3 regions of the Paenibacillus sp. B1-35 genome follow, and region 2 is predicted to be linked to each of the others. Evidence: predicted binding sites of a transcription regulator. Region 2 holds the regulator's gene; each other region holds the start of a gene.

Region 1 (3,286 bases), 340 kb from region 2:
TCAAGGTGGACAATAGCTTCTTCGACAGCATGGCTCCTATTATCGAAGACAACGCTACAAAAATACCGAAGAAACCATAGATGCCTGGCGTCATCTCAAAGTATTCAATAAATACGAAAGGCGCTTCTGCATAGTAACTGAACAGAATGCCGTTCGTTGCTCCGATTAGAAAGCCAAATGCCCATACTCTGCCGTCTGTAATGAGGCGCTTGGCGACAGACAATGTATTCACATTCAAAGTTGTCGTGGCACCTCTCGTTTCAGGCAAGGAAGCGAACGTGTACATGAATATCGCCACACCCATGATGACAAGGGTTAGAAAAACAGCCCTGAAGCCTAACGACTGATCAACCCAGCCTCCAATCAGCGGCCCTAAAGCCGGTGTAAAAGCAAGAGCTGCTGAGATTTGAGCAAATACAGCATGACGCTTCGAACCATCGATGCTTTCTCGTAAGATCGTTTGCGTTACAACCGAGCCTGTACTTGCACCGAATGCCTGCATGAATCGACTAACCAATAGCCACTCCACGGAACCTGACAGATAACAGCCTATGCTGCCTATTCCATATACGAAAATGCCCCAAAGCATGGCAGGGCGCCGACCAATTGCATCCGATAACCTTCCCCAGCAAAAAACACCAACCGCAAACCCAAGAAAATAAATGCTGAGCGTGAGCTGAATCATGTTGTTGCTTGCCTGCAATTGACTAGCAATGTCCGGCAAAGAAGGCGTGTATATCGTTTCGCTGATTTGTGGAAATCCCACAAGAATAATAAATAAAAGCAATGATGGAGTTGAGATTTTTTGTGCCAACTTGCATTCCCCCTATAATTTCGAAAATCTCAATTACATCATCGAAATGTCAGGGAATCGGGGGTTTGCATTTGATTAATCTTGCAAATGAGAGTGCCATAATGAGTGATCACCTTACAATGTTATAGGGGGTAAATATATAGAGGATTATATCAGAATCACATAAATATTACCACGCTCTGACAAGCTTGGACTTGAATTCAAATGCAGATGGCACCGGAACCCCAACCTACGGCTTATTTCTAGCAAATGGTTTCTATGACACTTGGGAAGAAGTTGGTAAAGGCAATGGATTTACTTTCTGTCAGGACGCCGACCTATTGAATGATCAATCTTCCTTATTCGCTAGAATCGACTACATTTTATTTAAAAATGGATGGATGCCCGTCAAGGCAGATAATGTTGGAGAGAAGCAGCAAGATCGAACCGATACAGGACTGTGGCCTTCCGATCATGCAGGGGTAACAGCAACATTAAATCTTGGGTGCAGAAGTTACGGATAAGCAGTGATGAGTCGTCAAATATCCATCGACGACCCGTCCCCATTTCATTTCTTTGTGAATGTGGGGCTTTCCAATATTTACGTAACGTATTTATACCTAAAACCACCTTGGAATGTGAAAAACATCACAATATAATAATTGAAAATATATTAAAATTAAAATGAACTTAAAAGAGAGCCAACTTAGAAGTCGGAAGAGCAACTATGAAAGCCATTCAATTGCGTAGAAACCGCAGTACATAGCCTACTCGACATTACGGGTTCGCTTCGTTGCATTCCGTCCTAGGTATTCCCTTAAGGTTCATCTATAAAGAGATAGAAAGCGGAGGAAAACTCATGAGAAAGAATGCAGCAGCAACGTTGATTCTCGTTCTCTCGTTTATGCTCATCATCGCTGGATGCGGCGGTAACGGGAATACGAGCGCGAACCAGAATCAAGACAATGCAACAAAAGCAGAGAAACCAGAATCAGAAGCCGTGTCGGGAGCTTCGAAAGCAAGCTACACCCCTATCGATCAATTACAAGATAAATATGATATCATCATCATCGGTGCAGGTGGAGCTGGGATGACCGCTGCCCTTGAGGCAAAAGCCAAAGGCATGAACCCGGTTATTTTCGAAAAAATGCCGGCAGCCGGCGGAAATACGATGAAGTCCTCATCGGGTATGAATGCTTCTCAGACGAAATTCCAAAAAGAGCAAAGCATTGAAGATAGCAACGATCTCTTCTTTGAAGAAACGTTAAAAGGCGGTCATGGAACGAACGACAAAGAAATGCTTCGTTACTTCGTTGACAATTCCGCAAACGCGATTGACTGGCTGGATTCTATCGGCATTCGCTTGAACAATCTCACGATTACTGGCGGTATGAAAGAAAAACGTACACACCGTCCTGAGGACGGCTCTGCTGTTGGACAATATCTCGTTAGCGGTCTTGTTAAAAATGTACAATCTAAAGGAATTCCACTTTTCGTCAATGCAAAAGTAACAGATATTACTGAAAAAGACGGCAAGGTTAACGGCGTTAAAGTTCTCTTTGAAGAGAAGGATGAGAAAAATATTGCAGCGAATGCAGTTGTTGTGACAACTGGCGGTTACGGTGCCAATATGGATATGATCTCCTCTGTTCGCCCTGATTTGAAAGGTCTCGTAACGACAAACCAAGAAGGCAGCACAGGTGACGGCATTACAATGATTGAAAAACTCGGCGGCGTTACTGTCGATATGGATCAAATTCAGGTTCACCCTACTGTGCAGCAAGAGAAATCGTATCTCATCGGGGAAGCTATCCGCGGTGAAGGCGCAATTCTCGTTTCTAAAGACGGCAAACGATTCACTAACGAATTAGACACTCGTGACAATGTAACTGCAGCCATCAATAAGCTTGCTGACAAAGCCGCTTATCTCGTATTTGATTCCGGCGTAAAGTCGCGTGCAAAAGCGATTCAGCAATACGAAAAAATGGGCTTCGTTATTAAAGGCGAAACGGTTGAGGCTCTGGCAAAAGAAATGGGCGTTCCGGCAGACCAACTAAAATCTACGCTGGATACGTGGAACGGCGCAGTGAAGGATAAAAAAGACGCTGAATTCGGCAGAACAACAGGCATGGACAACGAACTGTCCGCTGGCCCATTCTATGCCATCAAAATCGCTCCAGGTATTCATTACACTATGGGCGGCGTGAAAGTCAATACGAACACTGAGGTAGTAACGAAGGACGGCAAGTCTATCCCAGGTCTGTTCGCAGCTGGCGAAGTGATTGGCGGATTGCACGGTCAAAACCGTATCGGCGGCAACTCCGTTGCAGATATCATCATTTTCGGACGTCAAGCTGGTATCAAGTCGGCTGACTTCGCAAAAGCACAATAAGCGATTTCGTATCACAATGAACGCTTGGGCTCATCAAAGCTCAAGCGTTTTTTCTACTTACCAAGAAAAAAACGCACACTTCCCCCTTACCTAACGCAAGA
Region 2 (3,286 bases):
GCATTCGCCATTCTTCACAACCTGCTTTCCATCAACCCATACATGCTTGACATCCTTGGCAGATGCCGAGTATACAACATGGGATACCAAATCCGTATGAGGCATAAAGTGAGGCTGATCAATATCAACTGCAACAAAGTCAGCCTTCATTCCCACTTCAAGCGCGCCAATATCGTCAACACGAATTGTCTTCGCACCATAGATTGTTCCCATGCGCAGTGCCTCTGCTGCAGGAATAGCAGTCGGATCACCGGACACGCCTTTATGGATCAGGGCGGCGAGTCGAATTTCTTCAAACATATCAAGGTTATTGTTGCTTGCCGGTCCGTCGGTACCAAGTGATACTACAACACCTGCACGAAGCAGCTCAGTTACGCGAGCAACGCCGCTCGCCAGCTTCAAGTTGCTGCCTGGATTGTGAGACACCGCCACATTATATTTCGCAAGCGTTTCTATTTCCTCATCTGTCAGATGAACACCATGAGCGACGAAGGAAGGACGTGAGAAGAAGCCAAGCTTCTCGAGATGCGCTACCGGACGCATTCCATAATCCTTCACATTTTGCTCTACTTCAGCTTTCGTTTCTGACATATGAGTATGAAGCGGCAAATCTAAATCATGCGCAGCCTGAACAAAGCTCTCGATAAAGGATGGCGGGCAAGTATACGGCGCATGTGGCGCCAACAGTGTACGAATGCGGCCATTTGCCTTCCCGTTCCAATCCTTCGCGAACTGGATCGCTTCATTCAACTTCTCCCGCTGTACATCCTCCGGACACAAGCCAATCGCTCCGCGCATGAGTGATGCACGGATTCCAGATTGCTCACTTACCTTTGCCACTTCATCCATGTAATCATACATATCAACAAATGTTGTCGTACCGCCCTTCAACATTTCAACAACCGACAACGCCGTTCCCCAGTACACATCCGTAGCGGTAAACTTACCTTCCATCGGCCACATTTTCTCCTGCAGCCACGTTTGAAGCGCAAGGTCATCACCATATCCGCGCAGCAAAGACATCGCAGCATGTCCATGTGTATTCACAAGTCCTGGAATAAAGAACAATCCCTTGCCATCAATGATTTCTGCACCTTCAGTTGTGTATTGCTCAGGCAAATCAGCTCCCAGATGAACGATGCGATCATTTTCCACGACCATGAATCCATGGAAGGAGGATTGTTTCGCAGTTGGAGACAAGTCGGCAAATATGCCGTTTTTAATAATGATTCGATGTGTCATTCGGCAGGTACTTCCTTTCCATTATCAGATAAATAATACGCCAAACTGAACAAGTCCGTCGTGAAGTCGGCTGTATGAACCCGAATATTCGGCGGCACTCTCAAGATGACAGGCGCGAAATTCAAAATGGCTTCTACCCCGGCCTCTACAAATTGATCCGCAACATGCTGTGCTTCCGTAGCCGGCACCGTAATGATTCCGATGCGAATTTGCTTTTCACGAACCGTAGGAATGAGATCAGACATGGGCTGAACTTTCAAATTGTTAATCTCAGTGTTAATTTTGGACTCCTGAGCATCGAACACAGCAACAATTTTCATATTATCTTTCAAGTATACGGTGTAGTTGCAAAGGGCGTGCCCTAATTTACCTGCGCCGACAAGTCCAACAGGTATTACCTGATCGAGTTTTAAAATATGCCGAATTTGTTGAATAAGATACGATACATCATACCCGATACCCTTGCGGCCGAAGTCGCCGAAGTATGCCAAGTCCTTTCGAATTTGGGCAGGATTCAAGTTCAGCTTCTGTCCCAAATCTTGAGATGAAACTGTGAGCACTTCACGCTGCTTCAATTCTAATAGGTGACGTAAATATACGGGTAAGCGCCGAACGACAGCTTCTGATATTTTTAGTGCTTTCATCCTAAAAAAGCTCCTCTCATCGCTCTCCAATACCTCTTTGATTATGGTCTAGCCACGTATCTATACGTGGTACAAGTTGTTCTGTTGCCATATGCTCCATTTTTGGACCAGGCAGCGAGTAAAGAAAGTGTTTGCCATAGCTTGTCTCAATAACCCGGGTGTCATAAATGATCACAATCCCTTTGTCCTGCGTTGTGCGCACGAGACGACCGAATCCCTGCTTGAACCGGATAACAGCCTGCGGTACAGAATATTTGCGGAACGGATTTTGATTCATCCGCTTCAAGCGATCGCATTTTGCTTCCACTAACGGGTGATTCGGCGGCTGGAAAGGAAGTCGTACAATCGCCAGACAGGTCAGCGCATCTCCCGGAATATCTACTCCTTCCCAAAAGCTGCTTGTCCCAAGAAGCACCGAGTTCGGCTGTTCTCGGAACCTTCGTGTCAGCTTGCTTCGATTGCCGCTGTCAATTCCTTGTCCCAGCACTTGAATGCCATGGAGGCTTAGCGCTTCCTTTAGCGGCTCATATACATCCCGCAGCATGCGATACGATGTGAATAATACAAGCATTCGTCCCTCTGTCACCTTAGCTACATCGGCCAGTGACTGCATCAGCGTCATATTAAACTTAGCGTCTGACGCCCCCTTTACGCTCGGAAAGTCACGCGGAATGACTACAAGCGCTTGTTCACGGTAGTTAAATGGTGACGGAAGGATCACGGTGTTCAAGCGCCCATCCCGTTCTGCATCCTTCAAGCCCAATTGTTCGGCCACGAACTGGAACGATTTATCGACAGACAATGTTGCTGATGTCAGAATGACACTCTTCTTCGGCTCAAAGAAATAACGCTTCAGTGCCTCACTCACATCAACAGGGACGGCATACATTTGCATCGATTTATGCTTATATTGGAGATTTCCTTCCATCCAATATACCGTATCCGCATCCTTGCCCTGCATAAACTCCCGGAATTCATCACGAAGTTGCCCAATGTCCTTGAACAGACCTGTCACGTCTGCCGTAACGCCTTGAACCTCGTCATCATCGTAATCCTTCCATTCGTTAACGAGCTTCTCCCCCGAACGGACAATGTCGCTTAAGCGGGTATGAATATCGCCTTCCAGTTCCGCAATAGAGCTCCAGGCTTCAGGACGATTACCTGACGGCAGCCTAAGCACAGCTTGGCCGCCCTCCGCTTGACCGGCTTCATTCATGGAAGGCAGCATCTGATAAAGTTGCTCATGCAAGCGATCCCACTGATCCTTGACATCGACGAGCTGTGTCAGCATCTTATCAATTCCTTCTGCCCAGACAAGCGCCTTTTCATTGCCTGACAAGCGAAGGCGCTGCTGCAGCAGCACAAGCGCCCCGTTTTTACTATCCTTGAACAACTGGGTC
Region 3 (3,286 bases), 190 kb from region 2:
TCTCCAAGGCTGATTGGCATACGCCAACGTATTGGGCGCCAGGGATGGAGAGAAGCAATCCGACATGGCGGGGCCCGTCTTATAATCCGCAGGATTATCCTGAATTATGGGAGCAATTCGTCCAATTTACTCATGAACAGATAATAGAGCTGTTGACGGACTACGGCCGTATCGATGTGTTGTGGCTGGATGCGGGCTGGGTATGCAAGGAAAGCCGCGTATCACAGGATATTCGTCTGGGAGAAGTGGTAGAGAGGGCGAGAGAGAAGCAGCCATGGCTGCTGTCTGCCGACCGCACGGTTGGCGGGCCGTATGAGAACATTATAACTCCGGAACAAACAATTCCAAATGAGGCAATGAATGTGCCTTGGGAAAGCTGTATTACGATGGGGACATCCTTCTCATTCCGATATGAGGACAAGTATAAGTCAACTCGGCAGCTTGTGCACATTCTCATGGAGGTGGTTGCTAAGGGAGGAAACCTGGCCCTTAATGTGGGGCCGCAGCCTGACGGCCGCATCCCAGAGGGGGCGATTGTACGGATTAAGGAACTCGGTGCATGGATGGAGACCTATGGGGAAGCTGTTTATGGAACCCGTATTTGTGCTCCTTATTTTACTCAGCGCTGTGCCTTTACTCGTAAGGAAGACACAGTATATTGTACGTACTTATATCCGTCTGAGGAATCGGAAGTTACCGATCACATATTTATTCCTTATCTAGAAAAGGTGACGAACATCCAATTGGTCGGTACAGATCAGAACGTAGCATTCCATTCAGACGAAGCAGGTTTGCACGTAAAGCTGCCAACGAGTGAAGTTGGGGGCAATGCCCCGATCGCACATGTATTCCGGATGACAGCCTTTTAAGCGCTATAGAGAGCACATTATTTGCAGTGCTAAATATAGATGCATAACATAATGATTGCCCTCATGTCATATACGTGCATGAGGGCAATTTGATTTAGATGCGGCAAATCTCATTCGGGCACATTTCGCAATGACATACTTCCCGCAAATGTTCCAATTCCCGAATAACAATCATGCCATTCTCATATTCAATGACATCGCGCTTGCGGAGATCGCTCAACATACGATTCACACTTTCGCGTGTCGCGCCGATCATGTTCGATAAATCTGTATGTGTGATTTTTTTGTTGATAAGAATCCCGCCATCCTCTAGCTCCTCGCCATACGTGTTCGATAATCTTATCAGTGTGGAGCACAGCGCGCCAGGCTTGCCGTACATCATCAAGTCCCGGAACTTTGTCTGTGTAAGGCGGTGATGAATACCCATCCACTTCATAAAGTCAATGGAGAAATCGCAGTGCTGGCAGATGAGTATTTCGATATCTTTTTGCTCGATTAGTAATACTTCAGCTTCTTCGATAACTTCAGCGGTGAAGGTATGCTTCGTGCTATGGAATGGGTCAACTTGGCCAACCAAATCTCCAGCTTGATACATGTACAGAATGAGCTCTTTTCCTTCATCTGTGGATTTCGTGATTTTTACACGGCCGCTTTTCAGAAGGAATAGCTTATCAGATAGGTCTCCCTCCCAGAACAAATGAGAACTATCCGGATAGGTACGTTCTTTACCAATACTTATTAATCGTTCTACATTCTGTTCTGAGAAACAAGAGGTATTGCATGGCTCTCCAAATTGTTCGATGATGTTAGTCACCCTGTTCCCCTCCAATTTACATATTTCAAATTTTAGTAATTTTGACCCAAGGAATTCCATGTGACAAGTTTCACTATATGAATACGTATTACTATCATGGATGTTCCGCAAGCAGTTGTCAATTTATTTACGATTAAAATTAGTTACAGTTTGGTTAAATTGAGTGATTAATATCACGCTGGACCAAAGAAAAATAAAATATTGATCAGATTAGTGAGATAATGTGAAAAATATCACATACTAAACCCCGTTCAGGTGGGTACAATGAGAGTGTGAAATGATTCACAAGCAATTGTATCCATTACGAACCTCAGATAAGGACCGTAACAGAACCGTATACAGACCAAATAAAAGACCTTTCCTTAGGTTCATCGGCATGGAATCAATGAATGGAGGCGGAGAGAATGGCGACAAAACAGGAAACGAAACCAGTTGTAGAGAAAAACGATGTCACGAAGCACATTCAACAATTGATTGACCGCGCGAAGAAGGCGCAAGAAGCATTTATGGATATGAACCAAGAGCAAATTGACAAGGTCGTGCAGCAAATGGCACTCGCTGGCTTGGATAAGCACATGCTGCTGGCCAAGATGGCCGTTGAGGAAACGGGACGCGGTGTGTATGAGGATAAAATTACGAAAAATATATTTGCAACTGAATATATCCACAACTATATCAAGTATGACAAAACAGTAGGCGTCATTGAGGATAATCCGTACGGCTCTTACATGAAAATTGCGGAACCAGTTGGAATTGTCATGGGGATTACACCGGTAACGAATCCGACCTCAACGACAATGTTCAAGGCGCTCATTTCGATAAAGACACGCAATCCAATCATTTTCGGCTTTCATCCATCAGCTCAGAAATGCAGCGCGGAAGCAGCTCGCATCCTGCATGATGCAGCTGTGAAATATGGTGCGCCAGAGCACTGTATCCAATGGATCGAGTATCCGTCGATGGAAGCGACTAACGCCTTGATGAATCACCCTGATGTGGCGCTTATCCTAGCGACAGGCGGTGCTGGTATGGTTCGCTCTGCTTACAGCTGCGGCAAGCCTGCTCTTGGCGTTGGCCCGGGCAACGTACCTTGCTTCATCGAGAAGACGGCAGACTTGAATCAAGCCGTAACGGATTTGATTCTTTCCAAGACGTTCGATAATGGTATGATCTGTGCTTCTGAACAGTCAGTCATTATTGAAGAGCCGATTTACGTACAAACGAAGAAAATGATGACAGCCCAAGGCTGCTACTTCTTGAGCAAGGAAGAGACAGGCAAGCTTCAAGCAATGGCGATGAAGACAGACACTTGTGCAGTGAATCCGAACATCGTAGGTCAGTCCGCGAAGAAGATTGCAGAGATGGCTGGTATTCAAGTGCCGGATACGACGAAGATTCTAGTAGCTGAGCTGGATGGCGTAGGGCCGAAGTTCCCATTGTCTGCTGAAAAGCTAAGCCCGGTGCTTGCCTGCTACAAGGTGAAAACCGCACAAGATGGAATTGATCGCGCTGCTGAAATCGTAGCGTTTGGCGGAATGGGCCATTCCTCGGTTATCCATTCGCATGATGACGAGGTAATCGGCAAATTCGCAGATCGTCTGCA

The links. Region 2 encodes Rex, which represses fermentation and respiration genes when NADH is low (regulators of the CRP and FNR family bind a similar motif). Its sites were predicted from a motif close to TTGTGAAATATTTCACAA; they were not measured.
Region 1: the regulator Rex is predicted to act here: its motif matches at 1,430-1,447, upstream of ACQ5BJ_RS03970 (flavocytochrome c).
Region 3: the regulator Rex is predicted to act here: its motif matches at 1,954-1,971, upstream of adhE (bifunctional acetaldehyde-CoA/alcohol dehydrogenase).

The regions. Positions count from the first base shown of each region.
Region 1 covers NZ_JBCHVJ010000001.1:901,675-904,960, forward strand. The annotation lists gene ACQ5BJ_RS03960 (multidrug effflux MFS transporter) at 1-814, opposite strand, end outside; gene ACQ5BJ_RS03965 (hypothetical protein) at 1,009-1,317, shown strand; gene ACQ5BJ_RS03970 (flavocytochrome c) at 1,653-3,185, shown strand.
Region 2 covers NZ_JBCHVJ010000001.1:1,241,671-1,244,956, forward strand. The annotation lists gene ACQ5BJ_RS05205 (amidohydrolase) at 1-1,242, opposite strand, end outside; gene ACQ5BJ_RS05210 (redox-sensing transcriptional repressor Rex) at 1,239-1,886, opposite strand; gene dinG (ATP-dependent DNA helicase DinG) at 1,903-3,286, opposite strand, start outside.
Region 3 covers NZ_JBCHVJ010000001.1:1,432,873-1,436,158, reverse strand. The annotation lists gene ACQ5BJ_RS06195 (alpha-L-fucosidase) at 1-869, shown strand, start outside; gene ACQ5BJ_RS06190 (Crp/Fnr family transcriptional regulator) at 964-1,683, opposite strand; gene adhE (bifunctional acetaldehyde-CoA/alcohol dehydrogenase) at 2,088-3,286, shown strand, end outside.